One region of the Kurthia sp. 11kri321 genome, then DNA from elsewhere that is predicted to be linked to it. Evidence: riboswitches for the same ligand, from Rfam matches in the RefSeq annotation. Region 1 holds a riboswitch; each other region holds the start of a gene.
The links. Region 1 has a riboswitch for thiamine pyrophosphate ahead of ASO14_RS03825 (3-oxoacyl-ACP reductase). Riboswitches for the same ligand answer to the same signal wherever they lie in the genome.

Region 1 (6,123 bases):
CGTATGTTTGTGCTACACGTAGATCAATGGCTTCTGCACGTGTTAAATAGCTTTTGGGAACAGGACCACCGCCTACTAATAGTAATTGGAACTTTGGCGATACACGCTGTCCTTGCTCTTCAATATAAGACACTAACTTCTCTAACATAACTGCGACAGCTGACATACGAGTCGCAGTACCTTCAATTAATTGTAATGCCACTTCTTCAACTGTATATTTCTCATACAAATCTAGTCGAACACCATGTAAAATACATTTGCACAGCATAGAGAACCCGCTAATATGAAAAATAGGGACTGTACAAATCCATCCTTCATCTTCTACTAAACCTGTATTATAAAGTGCTGAGGTCGCACTCGCCATATGATTACCAATCGTTTGACGAACACCTTTTGGCTGACTAGTTGTACCTGATGTGTACATGATAGTCATTGTTTCATCTCGTGACCAATGTTTAATTACCTCTGCCTTTTCTTGTGAGGTCATTAAATCAGAAAATAGAATTTGCAATTTATGCGTAGAAGGTAATTGTTCTACTAAATCGTCATCCACAAGTAATGCATCTACTTGTGCATCTTGAATTTGATAAGCAAGTTCTGCTTCTGTTAATCGTAAGTTTAATAACACCATCTCGATACGCAATTGCATACATGCAAAAATCGTACGAATAAGATGCGGTGTTGACCGCCCAAAAATGGCAACGCGTTGTCCTTCATGTAAACCGGCAGCTTTTATAGCACCAGCATAATATTTTGATTGTTCGGATAGCTGTTCATACGTCCATTTCTCATCTTGAAAAGTTAATGCTACACGATGAGGTGTTAATGACGTGCGTTGCTCAATCCAGTTTGGTATCATTTTTTTCATCCCTAACTCTATTGTTTTCATCCTTTCTTATTCTAATACGAAACATGTGAAATACAAAACGGAAACCCCTCAAATCGAAAGGTTTCCGTTCGTATATTATTTTGTTTTATTTAATTCAACTGCGATTTGAGCACCGACATGCGCATTGTGTTTTACTAATGCAATGTTAGCTACTAGGCTCTTACCTTCTGTTAACTCTTTTACTTTACCTAATAAGAATGGCGTAACTGATTTACCTTGAATATTATTTTCTTCTGCTTCTTTTAATGCTTCATGAATAATATTTGTAATGAAGTCATGGTCTAATGCATCTTCTTCTGGGATTGGGTTAGCGATTACTGCGCCACCAGCCATATTTAAATTCCATTTTGTACGTAAAGTTGCTGCAACTTCTGCAGGTGTATCTTGACGGAAGTTTACATCAAATCCTGATTTACGTGTGAAGAATGCTGGTAATTCGTCTGTACCATATCCAATAACAGGCACACCTTTTGTTTCTAAGAATTCAAGTGTTAAACCAATATCTAAAATTGATTTTGCACCTGCACATACAACACCTACTTTAGAAGTTGCTAATTCTTCTAAGTCAGCTGAAATATCCATTGTTGTTTCTGCGCCGCGGTGAACGCCACCAATACCACCTGTTACGAATAACTCGATTCCTGCTAATTCAGCTGCAATCATTGTCGCTGCTACTGTTGTCGCACCGATTTTTTTCGTTGCGATTAAGTATGGAATATCACGACGAGAAGCTTTTGCTACATTATCCGCATTACCGAACATTTCTAATTCTTCATCTGATAAACCGATTTTGATTTTACCGTCGATGATTGCGATTGTTGCTGGAACTGCGCCATGTTCACGAATGATTTGTTCTACTTCACGTGCTGTTTGTACATTTTGTGGGTATGGCATACCGTGTGAGATAATTGTTGATTCTAATGCAACGATAGCTTTACCAGCGTCCATTCCTTCTTGTACTTCTTTTGATAATTCGATGTATTGTTTCATAATTAATCCTCCAGTTCTTGTTCTAACGATTGTTTTGTTAATTCAGGACGTACAGTAAACTTAGATTCAAGCGTATTTTTCGCATTGATTAATCCTGCTTGAATCGTCTGTTCAAATGTGTACTTCTCTAACCAAGCATGTACAACTGCTGAGACGAATGCATCTCCTGCGCCTGTAACATCCTCAATTTGATTTGCTGCTCGTGCTTCAAAATGTGTTGGCATCAAGTTCTTGTTTGCAGCATAAACTCCCTTTGCGCCAGCCGTAATTACGACATTTTCTACGCCCATCTGAGCGATTTCTTGAATTGCTTGTAAATAATCTGCTTCTGATGTAATCGTACGATTTGTTAATGTTTCGGCTTCATCTGTATTACAGATGAACCATGTAACGCCTTCTAATGTTGTTGGCATACGGTTCATCTTTGGAGAAGATACCGGCACAATAATAAGAGGTACTTCTCTCGTTACTGCAAATTGTTGAATATAATCAACTGTTTCTTTCGGACAATTCAAATCAACTATAATTGCCGGAGCAGTCGATAAAACATGTTCATGCTTCATTAGAATTTGTGGTGTTAATGCATCATAGACGTCCATATTCGCTGTTGCCATAACCAACTCGCCTTGTTCATCCATAATGGCTGTGTAAGAACCTGTTGAACATTGTTCCAACTGCTCGACTTCTTCTAAATGAATGAAAGCATTCGAAGCTGCAACAATTGCTTGCCAATCAGAATCTTTTCCAGCAGTCGTCAGTAAACTCACTTGATGTCCAAGCCTTCCCAAGTTTTCAGCAATATTTCGCGCTACGCCACCTACACTTTCTGTAGATGTTACAGGATTTGATGTCCCCATCTGAACCTGTCCCTTCAAATGAAGTTTTCGGTCCATATTGGCTCCACCAATACATATAATTTTGTTTTCTTTTGGCAATACGTATGCTCTCCCTATAATCTTACCCTTTTTCACTAACCCCGATATTAAGTTAGCTAGAGCCGGTCTCGACATTTCTAATTTTTCAGCCATCTCTTGTTGCTGCATAAACGGGTTTTCCTTAATGAGTTGAATCAGTGCTTGTTCTCTCTCCGTCAATGTCATCACCCTAAGTTTTATTTGTTTACATCATAAACAAAATTAAGTCTCGTGTCAAATGTTTATAAAAACAAACTTTTGTTTAAAATCAATATAAATAATAAACAAATTTGACAATATAAACCTTATAAGTTAGTATTCAATGTAACTTAATAGGTCTACACTAGGGGTGTTATTTAACTGAGATGAGTCCTACTCAAACCCTTTGAACCTGAACTAGTTAATACTAGCGTAGGAAAGTGTCAATTCTATACATACTGAAAAAAGTCTGTACTTTTTTGTTATGCAATGATTTGTTATACACAACTTTCCTACGAAGGTTGTGTATTTTTTATTTAAGTTGAAATAAATAAGAGGAGTTGTTTTAAATGAAAAAAACAGTAGTAGTTACAGGCGGAAGTAGAGGGTTAGGTGCAGTTATTGTCAAAACACTTGCACAACAAGATTTTCAAGTTGTCATTAATTATTATCAAAGTAAAGAAGCTGCTGAAAAATTAGTAGCTGAAATTGGTGGAGACAAAGCGATTGCTATTCAAGCTGATGTAACGAATCGGAAAGAAGTCGATCAATTAATGAACATGGCAACAGAACACTTTGGTCAAATAGACGCTGTTGTAAATAATGCATTAATCGACTTTAAATTCGATCCGATTAAACAAAAATCTTTTAAAGACCTTTCTTGGGATGATTATCAAAAACAGCTGGATGGTACGTTAAAAGCTGCATTCAATACAAGCCAGAGTGTGATTCCACAGTTTATTGAAAGAAAAAACGGTAGCATTATTAGCATTGGTACTAATTTATTTCAAAACCCTGTCGTGCCTTATCATGAATATACAACTGCTAAAGCAGCTTTGATTGGTTTCACACGTAATCTCGCTTCAGAATTAGGCGTCTATGGCATCCGAGCAAATGTTGTTTCAGGAGGTCTTTTAAAAACAACAGATGCCAGTGCTGTTACAACACCTGAAGTATTCGATTTAATCTCTCAATCTACACCTTTAAGAAAAGTAACCACGCCACAAGATGTTGCGAATATGGTAGCTTATCTATGTTCCGAAAAAGCACATGGAATTACAGGACAAAACTTTACAGTAGATGGTGGTTTAACAATGAACTAATCACTATCCAAATAAATTGAGGTGTAAATCATGTTAAAAACTACAAAAAAACAGTTACATATAGGTGTTTTACTATATGGTTGTGGTCATCATCAAGCAGCTTGGCTAATGGACAATTCACGCATTGAGGATATTGGAAGTATCTCTTATTATCAAGAATTAGCTCAACTAGCGGAAAAAGGATTATTGGACGCTGTATTTTTTGCAGATCATCATGCTTTTCCAGCAAATGATGCACAAGTCATGCCTGCATTTTGGTTTGATCCGCTAATTAATTTAACAGCTATTTCTCAAGTAACGCATCATATTGGTTTAGTTGCCACTATTTCAAGTACTTTTTCTAATCCCTATACAGTTTCTAGACAGCTATTAAGTTTAGATCATCTCACTAAAGGGCGCGTAGGTTGGAATCTTGTTACATCAATGAGTGATAATGAAGCTCGTAATCACAGTATGGAAGCATTACCTCTCCATAATCAACGATATGAAAAAGCTGAAGAATTTTCGATACTTATGGATCAACTATTTTTATCTTGGGATGCTTGTGATTTTGTCCATAATCGTGAAGAAAATAAAATTATCAATGCTTCAAATATTCACTCTTTTAATCACAGTGGTCATTATTTTCAAGTTGCAGGTCCTTCTACTGTACCAAAAAGTCCACAAGGTGCACCGGTCAAAATGCAAGCAGGTGCTTCAAAACAGGGCGTTGCTTTAGCTGCTAATCATGCTGAAGTAGTCTATTCAGTCTCTTGGAACCTCAAGCAAGCTAAAAATTTTCGACATAAATTAAATGACGCAATTGAAAAATCATCTAAACCTAAGAAACATATTAAAATTTTACCTGGATTAGTAACATATGTAGGTCATACACATGAAGAAGCTTTAGCTAAAAAAGAAGCATTGGACCAAGCTCTCCCAATTGAAGTTGCTTTAAAACAATTAAGCTCATTTATTCAGCAAGACTGTTTAAATTGGAATATTGATGAAAAGGTCCCTCCATTACCTTCTGTAGAAGCATTCAATGGACCTGTGGGACGCTATGAAACGATTCTAGAAATCATTCGTGATACCGATCCAACTGTGAAAGAATTACTCGGTTACTTAAATGCTGGCGGTGGACATTGTACATTGATTGGTACACCAAAGGAAATTGTTGACCAAATGGAGATCTGGTTTAAGGAAGGCGTAGCTGATGGATTTAACCTCATGCCTCCAACATTACCTGACAGTTTAGAAGATTTTGTTGAAATGATTGTTCCTGAAATGCAAAAAAGAGGACTTTTTAGAGAGGCTTATACGGAGCATACATTTCGTGAACGTATGGGATTATGATAATAAAAAAGTAGCGTAAACCATCCAAAGGTCTACGCTACTTTTTATAATTATTTAAGTTCTATGGGAAACGTGGGAACTGACCGAAGTCTGGTTGACGTTTTTCTTTGAATGCATCGCGACCTTCTTTTGCTTCATCTGATGTGTAGTAAAGAAGTGTTGCGTCACCTGCAAGTTGTTGAATACCTGCAAGACCGTCTGAATCTGCATTGAATGCACCTTTTAACATACGAAGAGCCATTGGTGACAGTGCAAGCATTTCTTCACACCATTTCACTGTTTCGTCTTCTAACTGCTCGTAAGGTACTACTGTATTAACTAAGCCCATATCAAGTGCTTCTTGTGCATCATATTGACGGCATAAGAACCAAATTTCACGTGCTTTTTTATGACCGATAATACGTGCTAAGTAACCTGCACCGTAACCACCGTCAAATGAACCTACGCGAGGACCTGTTTGACCGAAGCGTGCATTATCAGCTGCGATTGTTAAGTCACAAACAACATGTAATACGTGACCTCCACCGATTGCATAACCTGCTACCATCGCAACTACTGGTTTTGGAATTTTACGAATTAATGTTTGTAAATCTAATACATTTAGACGTGGAATATTATCGTCACCTACGTAACCACCGTTACCACGTACTTTTTGGTCACCGCCTGAACAGAATGCTTTTTCGCCTTCACCTGT
Region 2 (6,123 bases), 790 kb from region 1:
TTCATCTATTTTAGTAGCACATGATAACTTCGGGTGTGGTTCATCGCGTGAACACGCACCATGGGCGATTTTAGACTACGGTTTCCGCGTTGTTATCGCACCAAGTTTTGCAGATATTTTCCATAATAACTGCTTCAAAAATGGAATTTTGCCGATTGAGTTACCTGTTGAACAAGTAGAGGCGATTTTAGCAAAAGCAGAGGCAGAAGATTTACAAGCCGTTGTAAATTTAGAGGAGCAAACCGTAACAGCTGGCGAAGATGTTTATCGTTTTGACATCGATCCTTACTATAAAAAAATGTTAATCAACGGTTGGGATGAAATTTCGTTGACGTTCCAATACGAAGAGTACATTTCAAAATTCGAACAACGTAAAGCACAAACTGTATAAATTAAGATAAGCTATCTATGGATGTTGGGGATTCCCAATCATTCAATAGATAGCTTTTTTATTTTTTTTTAATATTTTCAAAAAAATGAAACCTTTTATAAAAAGTATGCGACGATAGAGGTGAAGGGGTGAAAATATGACGATGGAAGAACTGATTGAGGCATATGCAGATTATTGTTATCGTGTCGCTTTTATTTATGTAAAAGACCACGGGGCAGCAGAAGAAATTGTACAAGATGTTCTACTCGCACATTATCGAAATGAACATGCTTTTGAACAACGTGCCTCTTTAAGAACGTATTTAGCCAAAATAACCGTACATAAAAGTCAAGATTATTTACGAAAGAAGAAAGGGAAGTGGCGCTTCTTTTTTACAAAAGAGAAGGAAGTCGACATAGGCGATTCGACGATTAACCCAGCGAATCTTTATGGAAGAAAAGAAAGAAATGGAGAAGTAGTAGATGCTGTTTTACAACTGGATGAAAAGTATCGTGCCATTATTTTATTTCATTATTTTGAGGAATATACGCTTGCAGAAATTAGTGAGATTTTATCGATTCCACTGAACACTGTAAAAACGCGTCACCAGCGTGCGAAACAACAACTCAAACAATCGTTAAAGGAGGTTTATTTTGATGAAGAATTTTAAACAATCATTTCAACGAGAGATGAATCAATATAAAATGTCAGAACAGGCAAAAGAGCGAATGATTCAAAAAGGAAAAAAAGAGAGAAGAAAAGTCATCTATAAACCCCTCCTATTAACTGCTTGTATGATGGTCGTATTCGCTGGCATTCTTCTTATGATTTTCCAACAACAAACGACACGCGTTGGACAAGCAGAAGATGGGATTCAGTCGATTCGAATTGATACAGAAGCGCGTTATGAAGAAGACGGAACAACATTAACGAATCAATGGTTTTCAAGCGAGCGAGAACTATCTTCTTCTAAATTTGAAGCATTTCAAAAAAAATTAAATGCGAGTCCTGTTATAAAAAAAGAAATAGAACCACCTTCTTTATACTATGTTGTCGAAGTAACGAAAGAGAACAACGAAGTCGAAACCTTTTTACTATTTTCGAATGACGAAGATACACAGTATTATGTAAAAGAACTTGATACAGATAAGATTTATAAATGGGCTGACAGTGTAGAGGAAACGGAACTCTTTTTCAAATTAAAACCAAGTGTTATGGAGATAGCACTCATCGCATTTATTTTATGTATACCCACTTTATTTTCAACATTATTCATTGAAAAAGAGAAGAAAGAACCCTATGAATATCAAAATAAAGTGAAAAATATTTTCGGGAAAATAGCATTCGTTACGACTATGCTTTTTGCATGGTACGTCATTTGGAAAACCAGAAATATTTTTTATGGTTTATTAATCTTTACATTTGCATCAATTATCGGTTCATTCAATAAAAACCATATTCGAATGAGCCGTCCAAATGCGATGAAGTTATTAGAAGGAACGAAGGATATACTGAGTTACACATATGCCTTTACAATATTTATTTTTATACTGTACCGTAATCAAAACGCTCTATACGTAGGAATTGCCTTTATTGTTTTAAGCTTTATTTTATGGTTTGTCATGAAAAATCGTGAAGAAGTAACGTGTCCACATTGCGACGAAGTGCTCGACTATCGGACGACGTGGAAACTTCAGTGGGGTATGAAGAAATATCAAGCATGTGGACATTGTGCACAACCGATTTATTTAAATAAAAGGCGCATTGATCTACAAGGCTTCCTGCTAAGTCTTGTGTTAGGCGCATTGTCAATCGGAGCGAATCTATATGGAATTCACATAGCGTATATTATTGGTGTCATCATCGTGTATGTTCTTTACTTTATATTATTTTCACCGCTCTTTATTCGTGTCGACAAAGAGGATAAACCACTTTGGTGATGAAAATAAAACCAACTATTGCATAAATTACTAGGGAGTGCTATACTCACCTTAACAAAATCATAGTGTGCTAGGAGTGCTGGTGTTGCCAGCTGAGATGGAGCCGTAAGCTCTGGATTCTTTCAACCTGATCTAGTTCATACTAGCGTAGGGAAGCCGTTTCGACCGAAAAAACAATTTCAGGTCCCTGTTTCGATACGTGTATGGAGACAGGGGCTTTTTCTAATTTCATAATGCTTCACCACTAGGGGTGCCGTTTTTACGTGCTGAGAGAGGTTTCGACACCTTAACCCTTATTACCTGATCTAGTTCGGACTAGCGTAGGGAAGTGGCATGCGATGATTCTGTCATTTGCAGCCATTTCGATTCTTTGTCGAGATGGCTTTTTTTATAGAGGAGGAAGATCATTGGAGAGTTTAGCTTTACAAGATGTCTGTTTTCGTTACGAAGAACAACCCATTTTAGACCATGTTCATTTTTCCATTCAAGAAGGTGAATTCGTTTCGTTAATTGGTCCAAGTGGTTGCGGAAAAAGTACGATTTTTCGTCTCATTACAGGTCTATCTCAGGCACAATCGGGACAAGTGACCGTAGCGAAACAACCGGTAGGCTATATGCCACAGCAAGATTTACTGCTTCCTTGGCGAACGGTATTACAAAATACATTGTTGCCATTAGAATGTCAGCGAATACCGAAAAAGAGAGCAGAAGAACAGAGTAAGGCGTTACTCGAGGAATTTGGTCTAGGAGCTTACATGCATAAAAAACCAAAAGACTTATCGGGTGGCATGCGCCAACGTGTTGCCTTCATTCGTGCATTGAATGCTTCACAAGATGTACTGTTACTCGATGAACCATTTAGTGCACTTGATGCACTGACGAAGATGGAGTTACAAGATTGGTTATACATACAAGCGAAGAAATGGCGTAAAACCATTTTATTTATTACGCATGATGTGGATGAAGCGCTCTATTTATCAGATCGTATTCTAACTGTACAGCAGACACCAATTCATACGCTACACGAAACGATTGTCCCAATGGAACATAAAAGACAGCGTTCAGATTTAGCAAGTAAGGAGGTGCAAGACGTGAAGCAACAACTGATTTACATGTTGCAACAAGGACGTCAGCAATTATGAGAAAAAATGCACCTGCGATTTACGTGAGTGTGGGACTGCTACTCATTTGGGAAGTATTTGCGCGCTGGCTAAATGAGATGTACATCTTACCGTCTCCAACAGCCATCTTACAAAAGATGTGGGATTTTAGAGAAGCTCTATTTACCGTCCATTTACCTGCAACACTACAAGTACTTTGGATTGGTTTACTAATTTCAATTATTTTAGGCATTGGCCTCGCGATTATGATGCACCTCAGTCATTGGTCGGAGCGCGCATTCTATCCGCTACTCGTCGCGTCACAGACGATTCCCATTACAGCACTCGCGCCCATTTTTGTTTTATGGTTCGGTTACACGATTTGGAGTAAAGTGCTTGTGACTGTCCTCATTGCGTTTTTCCCGATTGCGATGAGTATGTTTGATGGACTGCGTAGTACAAAGCGTGAACTAGAAGAACTCATGCGAACGTACGGGGCGACAAAATGGCAAATTTTTTGGAAGCTACAACTTCCGTCAGCGCTACCACAGCTATTCTCTGCTTTTAAAATCGCTGTACCGCTCAGTATTATCGGCGCAGCTGTTGGGGAGTGGCTCGGAGCACAGGCAGGTCTCGGTTACTTCAGTAAACGAATGATGACACAGTTAGACGGAGCAGGTGTATTTGCGCCTATCGTTCTATTATCTACGATGGCGATCATTGCTGTCTTCATCATTCGAATCATTGAAAAAAAATATATCGTTTGGAGGAAAGATTAATGCGTTTGATGAAATTTTTTGTACTATGTAGTTTGTTAGTTGTCGTATTAGCAGGTTGTTCAAGTAAAGCAAAAGATGGTAAAGAATTAAAAGAAGTGACAGTTATGCTCGATTGGTATCCGAATGCGATTCATAGCTTTCTCTATGTAGCGATGGAAAAAGGTTATTTTAAAGAAAAAGGACTTGATGTCAAACTACAATATCCATCGAATCCAACAGACCCACTGACTTTAACAGCTGCTGGAAAATCAACCATTGGTATTTACTATCAGCAAGATGTCATTATGGCACGTGCGAATGAAGGAGTTCCAATTCAGTCGATTGGTACGATTGTCCAATCACCACTTAGTCAATTGATGTCACTAAAAGAATCGAATATTCAACGACCACGCGATTTAGAAGGAAAAACAGTTGGTTATGGCGGTACACCATTAAGTGAAGCGACAATTAAAGCGATGGTAAAAGAAGATGGGGGCGACCCGAATCAAGTGAAGTTAGTCGACGTAGGCTTTGAATTAGTATCCGCACTCATTACGAAAAAAGTGGATGTTTTAGCAGGTGGTCTAATTAACCATGAGCTACCTGTCATGGAGGAAAAGGGCTATCCGATTTCAACAATGGACCCATCGGAATTCGGTGTACCAAAGAGTCATGAAATTGTCTTCGTAGCAAGTGACCGTACGATTGCGAAAGACGAAGCAACATTAAAAGCATTTTTAGAAGCAGCGAAACAAGGGTTTGATTATACGAAGAAGAATCCAGATGAATCGCTTGCTATTCTATTAGATCATCAAGAGAAAGACCAATTCCCACTGACGAAAAGTATCGAGGAAAAAAGCTTGAAGATTGTAACAGATAAGATGGAGACGAAGGAAGAGCCGTTCTTATCGGATAATCCAGCCAGCTGGGAAAAGCAAAATGAGTGGCTCGTTCAACAAAAAATTGCCGATAAAATGGTGCCAACAGACGAGCTATATAAAGAACTGGTGAAGTAGATGAAGATTCATGTTCTTTCAGATGGCAAGCAGACGAATGAACAGTTTGTAAAACGTGTTATGCATGCAGAAACCGAAATAGACGCACTACATTTTCGTGAATATGAACGCACAGCAAAGGAGTTATATCAGCTTATAGATCAGTGTCTACAAGCTGGTTTTCCTCTTCATAAAATGATCGTCCATGATCGGTTAGATGTTGCCCATGCACATCAAATTCAAACCGTTCAAGTTGGTTACAGAAGTCTACCTATTCCCGTAATTCGCGTGCGCTTTTCAGAATTTTCAATTATCGAATCAGTTCATTCTATTGAAGAATTACATAAGAGTGAGGCGGATCAATGTATGTTATCACCGATTTTTCATACAAGTTGTAAAAAAGATGCGATTCCTTTAGCAGCAGATATTCTCCAAACAGCGAAGCGTCCGTATATTGCATTAGGAGGGATTACGCCCCACAACGTACATCTTGTGAAAAGTGAAAGAATAGCGATTCGCTCGGGTTTTTGGGAGGCAGAAAATGGTTGTGACATATTAAAAATCTATCGTGAAATGAGGGAGAACTATGAAGAATTATGATGTCATCATCATTGGCGGCGGTGCAATCGGCAGTTCAATCGCCTATTCGCTTTCTAAACGAAAAAAGCGAGTAGCCATCATCGAAAAACAGATGATTGGCAGTGGTGCTTCATCTGCGGCTGCTGGTTTACTCGGTGTACAAGCAGAGTGGGATGCGGAAGATCCACTCTTTCACCTAGCACAGCAAAGTCGTCGATTATTTCCAAAACTTCAAGAGGAAATTCGTACACTCTCAGGCATTGATATTGGTTATGAACAAAAAGGAATCTTGCGCATCGCTCATACAGAACAAGAACTCGCACGTATTCATGACATTATGAACTGGCAAAGTGCGTGTGGTGAAGTGTGTGAAGCGATGAC
Region 3 (6,123 bases), 300 kb from region 1:
TATTTTTAGCAGAACATCCAAATCAAACATTCACACGTGATCAATTATTAGAGCATGTGTGGGGCTGGAACTACGATGGAAGTGACAGAGCAGTTGACTTATCTATTAAAAGACTGCGTAAAGCGTTACAAGCGTGGGCAGCTGATGAGGGTGAAATCCGTACACTGCGAGGATTGGGGTATCAACTACGTGTTCAAAAATCGTAAACGCATCTCACTACAAACGTATTGGATGACGCGCTATTTACTCGTATTACTCATTGGTTTAGCAATTGTGGCACTTATTTCAGCCATATGGATTCGTCATACAAACGTATCGTATCGCATGGATACAATGGAAGTACTAGCAGAACAAATAACAAACCAATTAACAGATGTAGAGAATCCAACAAATGATGTGCCGAATCGTTTTATTGGCGATCCTGAGAAGTTCCCAAGACAAGATATAAAACCAAAAGTCTATATAACAAATACAGACGGGGATGTACTAAATGAACGTGCTATGGGACCAAAAATTACCAAAATTCCAAAAGAGGTACTAACTTCTTCAGATGAAAAACAGACACTAAAAGACTTAGATGGTATATCGCAAACCTACTATATGGTGAAGAAAAAAGTAGAAATAGATGAGAAGCATGTAGGCTGGGTTGTTGTTATGGAAGATGAAAAAATGATGACGCGCTCGAATCAAGCATATGGACAACTAGCACTAATGATTGGAGCACTTGCACTCATTGGACTTGGAGCTATCTATTATTTAACTTCTCGATTAGTTCGTCCAATTCGGGAGGTAGCTGTAGCAGCCAAGCAAATTCAAGAAGGGAATTATGCTATCTCTCTGCCAGATCATCCAAAGGAACGAGAAGTATATGAACTTGTCACATCATTTACTGAGATGGCGAATCGTCTTGAACAACTTGAAGCGATGCGTACAGAGCTTTTAGCAGGTGTAACGCATGAATTAAAAACGCCTGTAACAGCAATTGACGGCTTACTTCAAGCATTAAAAGACGGTGTTGTGACTGGAGAGGAAGCACGTGAATTTGTACAGATGGCAATGGTCGAAACGAAGAAAATGAAAACGATGGTAGGTGACTTACTTGCTTTTAACTCGTTTGCAGTCAATGCCATCCCACTTAAATTTGAAACAAAAGAAATCAATTCGTATGTAGAAAATACAATGAAACAATGGCAAACTACACAAGAGTTTGAAGAAGTTCAGATTACATTAGATGAACATGTAGAACCAATTCACCTCTCAATTGATCCTATACGTTTCCAACAGATTTGTACGAATTTATGGACGAATGCAGCACAAGCAATGCATGAACAAGGTCAGATTCATATTCGTCTACAAGCAGATAAAGAAAAAGTGCGTATTTTTGTTCAAGACGAGGGAAGTGGTATTCCAAAAGAAGAACAACCATTTATTTTTGACCGCTTTTATCGAGGGGAAAATAAAAAATATGCAATTCGTGGATTAGGGTTGGGATTACCACTTAGTAAAATGATGGCTCAGTCGATGCAAGGTGACTTACGTTTAGTGCATAGCGATGAACAAGGTACGTGTTTTGTGATTGAACTGAAAAGAAATGAAGCATGACGTCTCGTTGACACATTCCTTCTTTATAGTGAAGATAGTTCAAAAATAAGGAGTGTCAAATAGATGAAAAAGAGAATGATCTGGGCAATCGCTATCATCTTTGTTTTAGTTGTTGGAAGTGGTGTATATTATGCAACAGCCAAAACAGGATATGTCGCAAAAGTAGGCGATACGAAAATTACACAACAGCAACTGAATAATGTTTTAAATAAACAATATGGTAGTGCAGCGCTTGAAACATTAATTCAAGATCAAGTAATTACACTTGAAGCAGAAAAACAAAAAGTAACAGCAAGTGATGCAGAAGTAGATGCACAATATAAAAAAGTCGAAACACAATATGGCGGAGCAGATGCACTTGAATCAGCACTTGAATCAAATAACATGTCTAAATCTGATTTTAAAGCGAATTTAAAAACGTATGTACTCGCATCTAAAATGATTGAGAAGGATTTAGATACATCTGACGAAACATTAAAAGCTTATCTAAAAGAAAATCAATCTACATTCGATACAGCAGCGCAAGTGAAGGCAAGTCACATTCTTGTAGAGAAAAAAGCAACTGCGACAAAAATCAAAAAAGAGTTAGATGCAGGTGGTGACTTTGCAAAATTGGCGAAGAAATATTCAACTGATACTGCCACGAAAAGTAAAGGTGGCGACTTAGGCTACTTTACGAAATCAGAAATGGTGGAAGAATTTGCGACACAAGCTTTCAGCATGAAAAAAGGTGATATTAGTGACCCAATCAAAACAGATTATGGTTACCATATTATCAAAGTAACAGGTACAGTCGATGCAAAAACAGCGAAGTATGAAGAGGTCAAAGACAAAGTAAAAGAAGCGTATATTGAAGCGCAAATTAGCGCACAATATTCAAGTTGGTTAACAGAGAAAATGGCAGACTACGACATTACAAATACACTCAGTAAATAACAAAAGAAGCAGTATGAGAATTATCTCAGCTGCTTCTTTTTCTTACATAGTTGTACTTTTTTGGTTTAATACTTGAATGCCGCGAACGATATTCCAAATGACAATCGCCAATGAGAATAAAGCCATGAAAATGATGAAAATAATGACACCTATACCAAGTGCAGCACCTGTTGAATCACTCATTTCAGCTGATGCAAAGATACCCATTGTTGCTAAAATAATAAAGAAAATAACTGCAGGAACATAAAGTAACAAGTGAGAAATAAGTGCATGTGTTGCGTGTTTTTTTACATCACGATCTTTTACAACGAGCATAACAATCAGCGGTAAAATAAAGCCTGCAAAGAAAATACTGAAGTAACAAAGTGATGATAAAATACGATTATTCTGTTCCATGATAACCCTCCCTTTTGTTCATAATAACTTATATACGTATAAAAATGGAAATCGTTTCATGCTATTGCTATATTTCGTTAAATTCAGTAGAATGAGAGTGTTCAAAAATAATGATGTAAACCACAAGGGGTGCATACGTGCTGAGAGAGAGTTTCGACTCCAACCCTTCGAACCTGTAAGTTAACACTTGCGTAGGAATGTGGATAGAAACCGACATATAACGATGTCAGGCTCTGTCCTGATGTCGTTTTTTTTATCTAGATTACCACAGGAATTGTGTAAGACATCAAATCAATGGAGGTTCATAAAGATGAACAAACAAAGATTATTAATGATGATTGAGGTGGCCATTTTTGCGGCGATTGGTTTTATTTTAGACAAACTATCGTTTTCGATTTGGGCACAGGGTGGTTCCATTAGTTTAGTTATGGTACCAATCGTATTGATGGCGATGCGTTGGGGAACATTACCAGGGCTTGCGACAGGTCTTATTGTAGGGGTACTACAAGTTTTAACAGGTGCAAGTATTTTAACCCCATTACAAGGATTTTTAGATTACTTCTTTGCGTTCACAATTGTCGGGATTGCTGGAGTTTTCCGTCCGATGGTTATTCGTGCTTCAAAACAGAAAAAAGATGGCGCAATGCTTGGCTGGATTTTAGTGGGTACAGCAATTGGTGGAATCCTACGACTGATTTCACATACAGTAGCAGGCGCAGTATTCTTCGCAAGTTATGCGGGCGACCAAAACCCATGGATTTATTCTGTTGTTTATAATAGCTCGTATATGATTCCAGCTATTATTTTAACAGCTGTCGTGATTTATCTATTGTTTAGAGCAGCACCTAAGTTATTCGTTCAAAAGACGTATTAAGAATAAAAACGTAGCGACTAAGAAATCGTTACGTTTTTTATTATATATATATCCACCTAAATAAAAACTTTTACTGAATGTATGAAAGAATGCATAGACTTTTTATATGTATCTACAAAAATTATGATATAGTTAAGAGTAGAATTTTATATAGAAGGGACCGTTATACATGATTGCAACAACTCAACAAGAAATCGATGCGTTATTAAAAGCGGGTCGTGCCATGGCAGAAATTCGCGAGGCAATGAAAGCTGCGACAAAACCAGGCGTTACAACAAAAGAGCTAGATGAATTAGCTGGTAAACTATTTGAAGAAAAAGGTGCAGTATCTGGACCAAAAGCAGAATATGACTTCCCAGGTTTCACATGTATTAGTGTAAACGAGGTCGTAGCACATGGTATTCCAAACGATACACCTCTAAAAGAAGGCGATATGATTAATATTGATGTATCGGGTCATGTGGATGGTTTTTATGCAGATACAGGTATTTCATTTATCGTAGGTGATGCTGAAAAGCCAGAATTACAAAAATTATGTGATGTAGCACAGTCAGCTTTTGATCGTGCTATGACAAAGGTTAAACCAGGTTCTAAATTGAATCAAATTGGTAAAGCTGTAGAACGTGAAGCGCATGATAATGGTTTAAAAGTAATTATGAACCTAACAGGTCATGGTGTAGGACACTCATTACATGAAGAACCACAATATGTATTGAACTATTATGATGCATGGGACGCTACTTTAATGAAAGAAGGTATGGTTTTCGCAGTAGAACCATTCATCTCACAAGCAGCTGAAAATATTATTGAAGGTACAGATGGTTGGGCGTTTTTAACACCAGATAAATCATTTGTAGCACAACTAGAACATACAGTAATCGTGACAAAAAATGGCCCGATTTTAACAACAAAAATTGATTAATAAAAAGAGGAGAACGATTTTTTCGTTCTCCTCTTTTCTATAGTGTAAAACATGTTAATAGATTGTTCTTGGCTTTTTACGCATAAATAGAATACCAGCAAGTAATACACCACTTAAAAATAATGCAGCTGTTGTTACTAATAATTCCTCAAAGTTATTTTGTACAGCAATTCCTAAATAGAACCAGATGAATAGAATCGGGAAGTAAGGATCGTAATGATGAAAGCGGATGTGAAGTGCAATGGCTACAAAGACAGTCAATAAGATGACGGCCCATAGCGGTTGACTTAATCCAAAACCATCCCAACGTGCTGCAACAAGTAAGATTGCTAAATTGAACATAATAAGTAATACGAGCCATGCTAAATAAAGTGATATAGGTAGGCGTGTGGTCATCGTATTCTTTTCAGGTAGTAATAAATACATACCTGCAAGTGCAAGTGTACTGAATACGAGTATCATACATGCGATGATGAACTGACTATTTTGCCAGTAATAAATCCAAACGATTGAAAGGACCATACTAATTGTAAATAAAAAACTTTGTACATGTGTAATCGCAAATTGTTTCTTTGCAAACATTTGCCATTGTTTGTAAATCCAATATAATATAGAGAGATAGATGAGTGCCACTACATAAAAGACATAGTCGGATGGATAAGCTAGAATGGTATAGCTATTTGCAACATCCACTGTCGTTTGACCATTGAATGGAAGAATGGCAGCAGATACGCTGACAATCATCATTGCTAAAAAACTGATTGTCATTAACAATAGTCTGCCCAAAAGATCTCCTCCTCATCAAGATTTTTCGTATTTAAAAATACTAACTATCATTATACACGTCTTTCATAGTGCAATCATTTTCAATTTGGTGAACGTTTCATAAAAAAAGGGTATATATAATCAGATTCAGGAAAAGGAGTGTTTACATGACTCAATCTTTAGAAGAATTAAATATGGATAAGAAGTTTAATAGTAAGAAGTCGTATAAAAAAGAATTAAAAAAATTACAGCTAAAAATGTTAACGTTACAACAGACGTTGCATCGTAATAATATCGGTTTAATTATTGCCTTTGAAGGAATGGACGCAGCTGGAAAGGGTGGCGCGATTAAGCGCTTGATTGAACGATTAGATCCGCGTGGTTATGTTGTACATCCAATTTCTGCTCCAAAGCCACACGAATTACGTCACAACTACTTACAACGTTTCTGGCGTAAGCTACCGTTTAGAGGAAGTATCGGTATTTTTGACCGTAGTTGGTATGGTCGTGTATTAGTAGAGCGAATTGAAGGTTTTGCAACGGATGCTGAATGGACGCGTGCTTACCATGAGATTAATGAGTTTGAGCGTGTACTGACAGATGACCACTATATTATTTTGAAGTTCTG
Region 4 (6,123 bases), 950 kb from region 1:
ATAAATCATCGAATCCCCCCTCCATCTCTTTTTTAATACTCTAATCTATAACCTTTTACCCGATTGGATTCAGGATTAAAACGCTATTTGGTTATAACTGCTATACCTTTACCCTTTCAGAAGAAATTTAATATAAAAAAAGAGAATCACCTATAAAGATGATTCTCGCTTGTTCATTATTCGTATTCTTTTTCAAATGTTTTTGTTGAGCGCACTGTATCAAAATGACGAACAACACTTTCGATATAATCACGTTTTGGTTCTAAGAATGGTGGAAGTGATAATTTTTCACCCAATGTTTCATAAGGTTCATCTCCCATAAATCCTGGACCGTCCGTTGCGAACTCAAATAGAATGCCTTGTGCTACACGTGCATAAAGTGATTCAAAGAAGTGACGATTCACATAACCCGATGTATTAAATCCGATTTCTTCCATTCGTTTTGTCCAGTAGTCTAACACTTCACGGTCCTCTACTCGGAACGCCGCATGGTGAACAGTTCCAAAACCTTGTCGACCATTTGGTGATGTTTCATCGTGTTTCACAATAACACGCGCACCATTTCCGCCTGTTCCTACTTCAAATAGATGGAAGTCTCCTTCTTGTGCGACTTCTTTAAATAATAGTGCTTGTTCTAGCATCATTTTAAAATATTTAAAATCAGCAATGGTAATTTCGATTGGTCCTAAACCAGTAATCGCATATTCAAGTGGGATTGGACCGTTTTGCCATGGTGTACCACTTTTAATCCCTTCATTATGTTCATCTGATACAAGTTGGTATCGTTGATCATCAAAATCAGTAAATGGTAATACTTTTACACCAAATTGTGTTTGAATACCGTCGTGTTTTACACCTAAACGTGTAAAGCGTTTTGCCCAATATTCAAGTGCTGCATCATCTGGTACACGGAAACCTGTACGTGAAATCTCGTTTGTACCATGTGTTCCTTTTGGAATTCCTGGGAAGTCAAAGAATGTCATATCTGTTCCAGCTGAACCTCGATCATCCGTAAAGAATGTATGGTATGTTTGAATATCATCTTGATTGACTGTTTTTTTCACTAAACGCATACCTAATACATTCGTAAAAAATTCGTAGTTTTTTTCTGCGCTACTTGTAATAGCTGTGACGTGATGGATACCTTTTAATTGTTGATTCATGATTATTTCCTCCGTTAATTACATATTTTTGGCGTGTAATCCTACTGTTTTTAAAGCTGTAATGAGTTGCTGTTTTTCATGTTCATCTACAACATTAAATAGCTTTTCAACTAATGCTTCATGTTGTGGAAAAATACGTTCAATAAATGAGCATCCTTCTTCTGTAAGTGCTGCAAACGTGACGCGTCGATCGGTTGGACAGGCTACGCGCTCGACATAGCCTTTTTGTTGTAATTTATCAACAACATATGTGATACTGCCACTCGTAATTAAAATCTTCTCACCAATGCGTTGAATCGGTTGATCTCCTTTATGATAAAGCAATTCTAATACCGCAAATTCTGTTAAATTCAGCTGATAGCGTTGCATGTCCTTTCGCAATACTTCTTCAACTGTCTGAGACGCTCGAAGTAGAACCGTCAATGCTTTTAGCGATAATTCTTTTGACATTTTATCCACTCCTTTTATCTCGAATTAAAATATCTTGAATTAAAGATAACATGGATTAAAAATACTGTCAATTAAAAAAGACACAACTTACAGCATGAATTCTCACACTATAAGTTGTGTTTGCTAATGTAAATTTTTTACTCGAACACAGTTGCGCCCTGCATTTTTTGCTTCATATAATTGTTGGTCTGCTATTTTTACAAATTCAGTTGTATTAGTAAATTGCGCTTCTGTCAACGCAACTCCTCCTACACTAATTGTTACAACTTTACATTCACGCCCTAAATGTTCTAGCTCTGCTTTTTCAACTGCATTTCTCATATACTCTGCAATATCGAAAGCTTCGCTATAAGTCGTAGCATCTAACAACACAACAAACTCTTCTCCACCATAACGCGTTAATTCCGCACGAGCAGGTAACGCATCTGTTAAAATTTTTACAAGGTTTTTTAATAGTTGGTCACCTAAAATATGACCATAATAGTCATTATATTTTTTAAACTCATCGACATCTAAAATTAAAATAGCAAAAGGTACTTTCGTGTCTTTATAGTGTTTATATAACTTTTCTAAACTACTACTTAAATAATGACGATTAAAAACTCCTGTAAGACTATCTAATAAAGCTAGTTCACGTAATTTTTCATTACTTTCTTCCAATTGTTTCGTTCGGATGCGAATTTTTTCATCCAAAGATTCATTGAGGGAAATCAATTCTTTATTCAGTTGTTCAACTTGTAACCATTGTAGAGCAAATTTCCGACAAAATAGTATACACTGGATACTAATAAAAATGCCTAGCATGATAAAAGTAAGATGAATTGAATTTCCAGCTGCCGAAACGCGAATCATGTCATGTATGGCCCCTACAAATACTAATAGTATCCCCACAAGTGTAATCACTTGTGTCAAATCATGCCAATTTATTTTTCTAATAACACTTACAAGTAAAAAGATATAAAAAACATACATAAAAATCAAAATAATATTAAATAATTTTTGATACATGACCGTAGAAGAAAATGCCGTAAAGAAAATAATTACAATCATTATATAGTTATAAAAAGTAATGAATTTTTTCGGGACCGCTTCGCTAAACATTTTATATACATAGCCTACATAGAACAACATAACAATTTGAGGCATAATAAATGTTAGACGTAGAGCCACGCTCCAATCTAGTTGGTTTAAAAAGGCTGTATATAAATAATAGTCCGTGAAAAAACCCCATAGACTTGTTGCTGCACAAAACATGCCATAAGCTAAAAATTCCTTTTGCTTTCTTCTAAATGCATAAAAAAGTAATGAAATACATGCAGTTAATGTAATACAGCCAATTAAAAAGACTTGCCAAAACTCATGTTGCTGTTGCTTTTTCACGATAATTTGTTCATTACCGATAGATATACTTTTCCTCAAACCACCACTTACATTCTCAAAACTAATCATTTGAAACGTAATTTGCAACGTCGTTTGATCTACGCGAAAACTAGGTATTTGTGGTTTCATTTGTTGTACAGCTGTCTTATTACTTTTTAGGAGGCTTCCATTCTCTTTGATAAGTACATTATTTACATATAAATTATAGCTACTATATTGAAAAGGTATATAAAATTTTAAATAGCGGCCAACAAAAGATTCAGGAACTTTAATCGTTGTACTATAAGTCGCACGATCAGAGTCAATATTTAAACGCTGATTTAGCATATAAGGTACTTTGACAATATCGCTGTTTCCAAGCTTAATTTCTTCTTTCATATCTTGTGGATCAAACAATTCACCACGTATAAAGTTCCAGTTTCCATTTAAATTTTCATAAAAAGTATCGTAATTTGAATGACGAAAATCATGTGTTGTCATTGTGGTAGCAAAACTCATCGGAGCGTACGTCATAAAAAGTATACAGAATGATAAAAGTGATACAAACCATTTTTTCATTTACGCCCCTCCTTTACATCCGTTAGTTATTCCCTTTTTCTTATAAAATTACTACTTATTCATAAAAAAACACCCACCGAATAAATTTCAGTGGGTGTTCATTCTATTATATAGAACTGATTTTGTCAGCTTGAAGTTCCTGAGGCCAGTGAGAAATTGTGTTCCCCATCTCCCAGAACAAATATTCAAAGCGAGTTGTTTGTAAGAAAATTTCTTTAACATGTGCCAGTTCATCACCTGTTAAATCAGCTGCTAACTCATCCATCAAATCAATCATATTTTGTGCGCTATGTTCAAATGCCGGTTCACTATACATACGCACCCAGTCACCGTAAAGTGGATGATCGACAGCTCCAGGAATTTGTGCGAGTTCACGTCCAATCTCTAAATAGCTCCAAGCACATGGTAAGATAGCTGCGATCACATGCGCAAGTGAGCCATTCTGCGCTTCTGATAACATATAACGAGTATAAGCTATCGTTGTCGGCGCTTCTTTTGCTTCACGCATCTCTTGCTCTGAAATCCCAAAACGCTCTGCATATTTACGATGCAGTGCCATCTCAATTGATAGCGTATGATGGACTGAAGCTGACAAGCGTGTCATAACATCTAAATCGCGTGCTTTTTGAATCCCAATCGCAAACACTTTTGCATATTGAATTAAATATAAATAATCTTGAATCATGTAGTGACGAAATTTCTCTGGTTCTAATGTTCCGTGACCAATTCCTTGTACGAATGGATGTGCGTGATTTGCACGCCAAATCGGTCGAATTTCCTCAATTAATTGCTCTGAAAACTTCATCTTTTTTCTCTCCCTTTTCACAAACACGAAGGAAACAAAAAGGCCACTCACCGCATTACGAAAATCGTAAAAGACGGAGAATGACCTGCAAATAATATGCTAAAAATGTCACTTCTTCCTTACGACAGTGCGAACTGTATCAAGTTAGAGGGTTAAGCTACTGCTCTCTCAGCCAATTCTATATGGCACCCCTAGTAGTGATTGTTTGTGTATTTAATTGTTAGTACACACCTATCATCTATGACAACAATTGGAAAGTCAAGCGATTTTTTAAACAGGTTCTGGAATCGAGATGAACTGATCGACAACAATCGTATTAATCGCATTAATATAAGCAAGTGCACTCGCTTTAATGACATCTGTATCAGAAGCTTTTGCAATATATGTTTCGCCTTCATATTCAACTTGTAACTTCACTTTACCGATAGCTTCTTTACCGCGTGTCACACTTGAAATTTTGTATTCAAGTAGCTTTACTTCGAATGCTGTTACTTCTTGTAGCGCTGAATACAATGCATCAATTGAACCTGAGCCAACTGTCGCTGCTTTCAGTACTTCCTCACCGCGACGTACCTTCACACTTGCAGACGGGAAGATTTGATTCGAAATCACTTGAATGTCTTCTAAGTGGTAGAAAGCATCACTATGAAGCGCAACTTTTGCATCTTCATTTGTACGTTTGAAATAATTTTCTACTAAAATGAATAGGTCATGGTTATACACTTCTTTTTTCGTATCAGCCAACTTTAAGAAATCCGCAAAAACCTCTTCAAATTGATCTGGTGTTAAGTTGCCTAACGCTAAGTTTTCAAGTGCATTTTTCACCGCATGACGACCAGAACGAGCTGTTAATACTAATTCCATATCGTCTAAACCAACCTCTGTTGGGCTCACGATTTCATAAGCATCACGTGATTTTAATAGACCATCTTGGTGAATACCAGATGAATGCGCAAAGGCATTGTCGCCTGTGATTGCTTTATTTACTTGTACATCAAGTCCCATTAAGCTCGAAACGATGCGCGATGTGTTCATAATCTCTTTCTTGTTGACTCGGGTATGTGCATTGAAATAATTTGAACGTGTTGATAGTGCCATCACGACTTCTTCAAGTGCTGCGTTACCCGCACGCTCACCGATTCCATTAATTGTACACTCTACTTTATCCGCACCATTTTTAATTGCCGCAAGTGTATTCGCTGTCGCCATACCTAAGTCGTTATGACAGTGAACACTTAGTAATACAGAATCATCTAAGTTTTTCATACGATCATTTAATTTACCAATCATTTCACCGAATTCTTCTGGTACTGCATAACCAACAGTATCTGGTACATTAATCATCGTTGCGCCAGCTTTCATAACAGCTTCAATTGTTTTCCATAGATATTCAAAATCAGAACGCGATGCATCTTCTGTTGAATATTGTACTTGTGGTAAAAGTGTTTTTGCGTATTTTACTGCATCTACACCAATTTGTAGAATTTGATCTTTTGATTTTGAGAATTTTTTCTCTACGTGAATATCCGATGTACCAAGTACCATGTGAATCATTGGATTTTCTGCGTATTTTACAGCATTGTAAACTGAATCAATATCCGCTTTCACTGCACGCGCTAAAGCTGTGATCATAATATCATCTGTATTTCCAACTTTTTGTGCGATTTGCTTTACTGCATTGAAGTCACCTTCTGATGAAGCGGGGAACCCTGCTTCGATAATATCTACTTGTAATTTTTTTAATTGATGTGCCACTTCTAATTTTTC

Region 2: another riboswitch for thiamine pyrophosphate. It lies ahead of ASO14_RS07800 (ABC transporter ATP-binding protein); the one in region 1 lies ahead of ASO14_RS03825 (3-oxoacyl-ACP reductase).
Region 3: another riboswitch for thiamine pyrophosphate. It lies ahead of thiT (energy-coupled thiamine transporter ThiT); the one in region 1 lies ahead of ASO14_RS03825 (3-oxoacyl-ACP reductase).
Region 4: another riboswitch for thiamine pyrophosphate. It lies ahead of tenA (thiaminase II); the one in region 1 lies ahead of ASO14_RS03825 (3-oxoacyl-ACP reductase).

Annotation. Positions count from the first base shown of each region.
Region 1 is NZ_CP013217.1:720,988-727,110, reverse strand. It holds gene ASO14_RS03840 (o-succinylbenzoate--CoA ligase) at 1-868, opposite strand, end outside; gene ASO14_RS03835 (pseudouridine-5'-phosphate glycosidase) at 965-1,879, opposite strand; gene ASO14_RS03830 (PfkB family carbohydrate kinase) at 1,882-2,979, opposite strand; TPP riboswitch at 3,129-3,228, shown strand; gene ASO14_RS03825 (3-oxoacyl-ACP reductase) at 3,342-4,094, shown strand; gene ASO14_RS03820 (NtaA/DmoA family FMN-dependent monooxygenase) at 4,125-5,429, shown strand; gene menB (1,4-dihydroxy-2-naphthoyl-CoA synthase) at 5,491-6,123, opposite strand, start outside.
Region 2 is NZ_CP013217.1:1,508,246-1,514,368, reverse strand. It holds gene leuD (3-isopropylmalate dehydratase small subunit) at 1-391, shown strand, start outside; gene ASO14_RS07810 (RNA polymerase sigma factor) at 528-1,040, shown strand; gene ASO14_RS07805 (hypothetical protein) at 1,027-2,310, shown strand; TPP riboswitch at 2,373-2,481, shown strand; TPP riboswitch at 2,547-2,654, shown strand; gene ASO14_RS07800 (ABC transporter ATP-binding protein) at 2,676-3,452, shown strand; gene ASO14_RS07795 (ABC transporter permease) at 3,449-4,189, shown strand; gene ASO14_RS07790 (ABC transporter substrate-binding protein) at 4,189-5,184, shown strand; gene ASO14_RS07785 (thiamine phosphate synthase) at 5,185-5,763, shown strand; gene thiO (glycine oxidase ThiO) at 5,750-6,123, shown strand, end outside.
Region 3 is NZ_CP013217.1:423,958-430,080, forward strand. It holds gene ASO14_RS02185 (response regulator transcription factor) at 1-206, shown strand, start outside; gene ASO14_RS02190 (HAMP domain-containing sensor histidine kinase) at 190-1,602, shown strand; gene ASO14_RS02195 (foldase protein PrsA) at 1,666-2,538, shown strand; gene ASO14_RS02200 (magnetosome magnetite crystal formation protein family) at 2,581-2,934, opposite strand; TPP riboswitch at 3,050-3,149, shown strand; gene thiT (energy-coupled thiamine transporter ThiT) at 3,245-3,808, shown strand; gene map (type I methionyl aminopeptidase) at 3,978-4,730, shown strand; gene ASO14_RS02215 (TspO-related membrane protein) at 4,785-5,516, opposite strand; gene ASO14_RS02220 (polyphosphate kinase 2 family protein) at 5,663-6,123, shown strand, end outside.
Region 4 is NZ_CP013217.1:1,673,344-1,679,466, forward strand. It holds gene pfkB (1-phosphofructokinase) at 1-9, opposite strand, end outside; gene ASO14_RS08655 (ring-cleaving dioxygenase) at 177-1,163, opposite strand; gene ASO14_RS08660 (MarR family winged helix-turn-helix transcriptional regulator) at 1,182-1,613, opposite strand; gene ASO14_RS08665 (sensor domain-containing diguanylate cyclase) at 1,737-3,551, opposite strand; gene tenA (thiaminase II) at 3,658-4,356, opposite strand; TPP riboswitch at 4,456-4,559, opposite strand; gene ASO14_RS08675 (2-isopropylmalate synthase) at 4,627-6,123, opposite strand, start outside.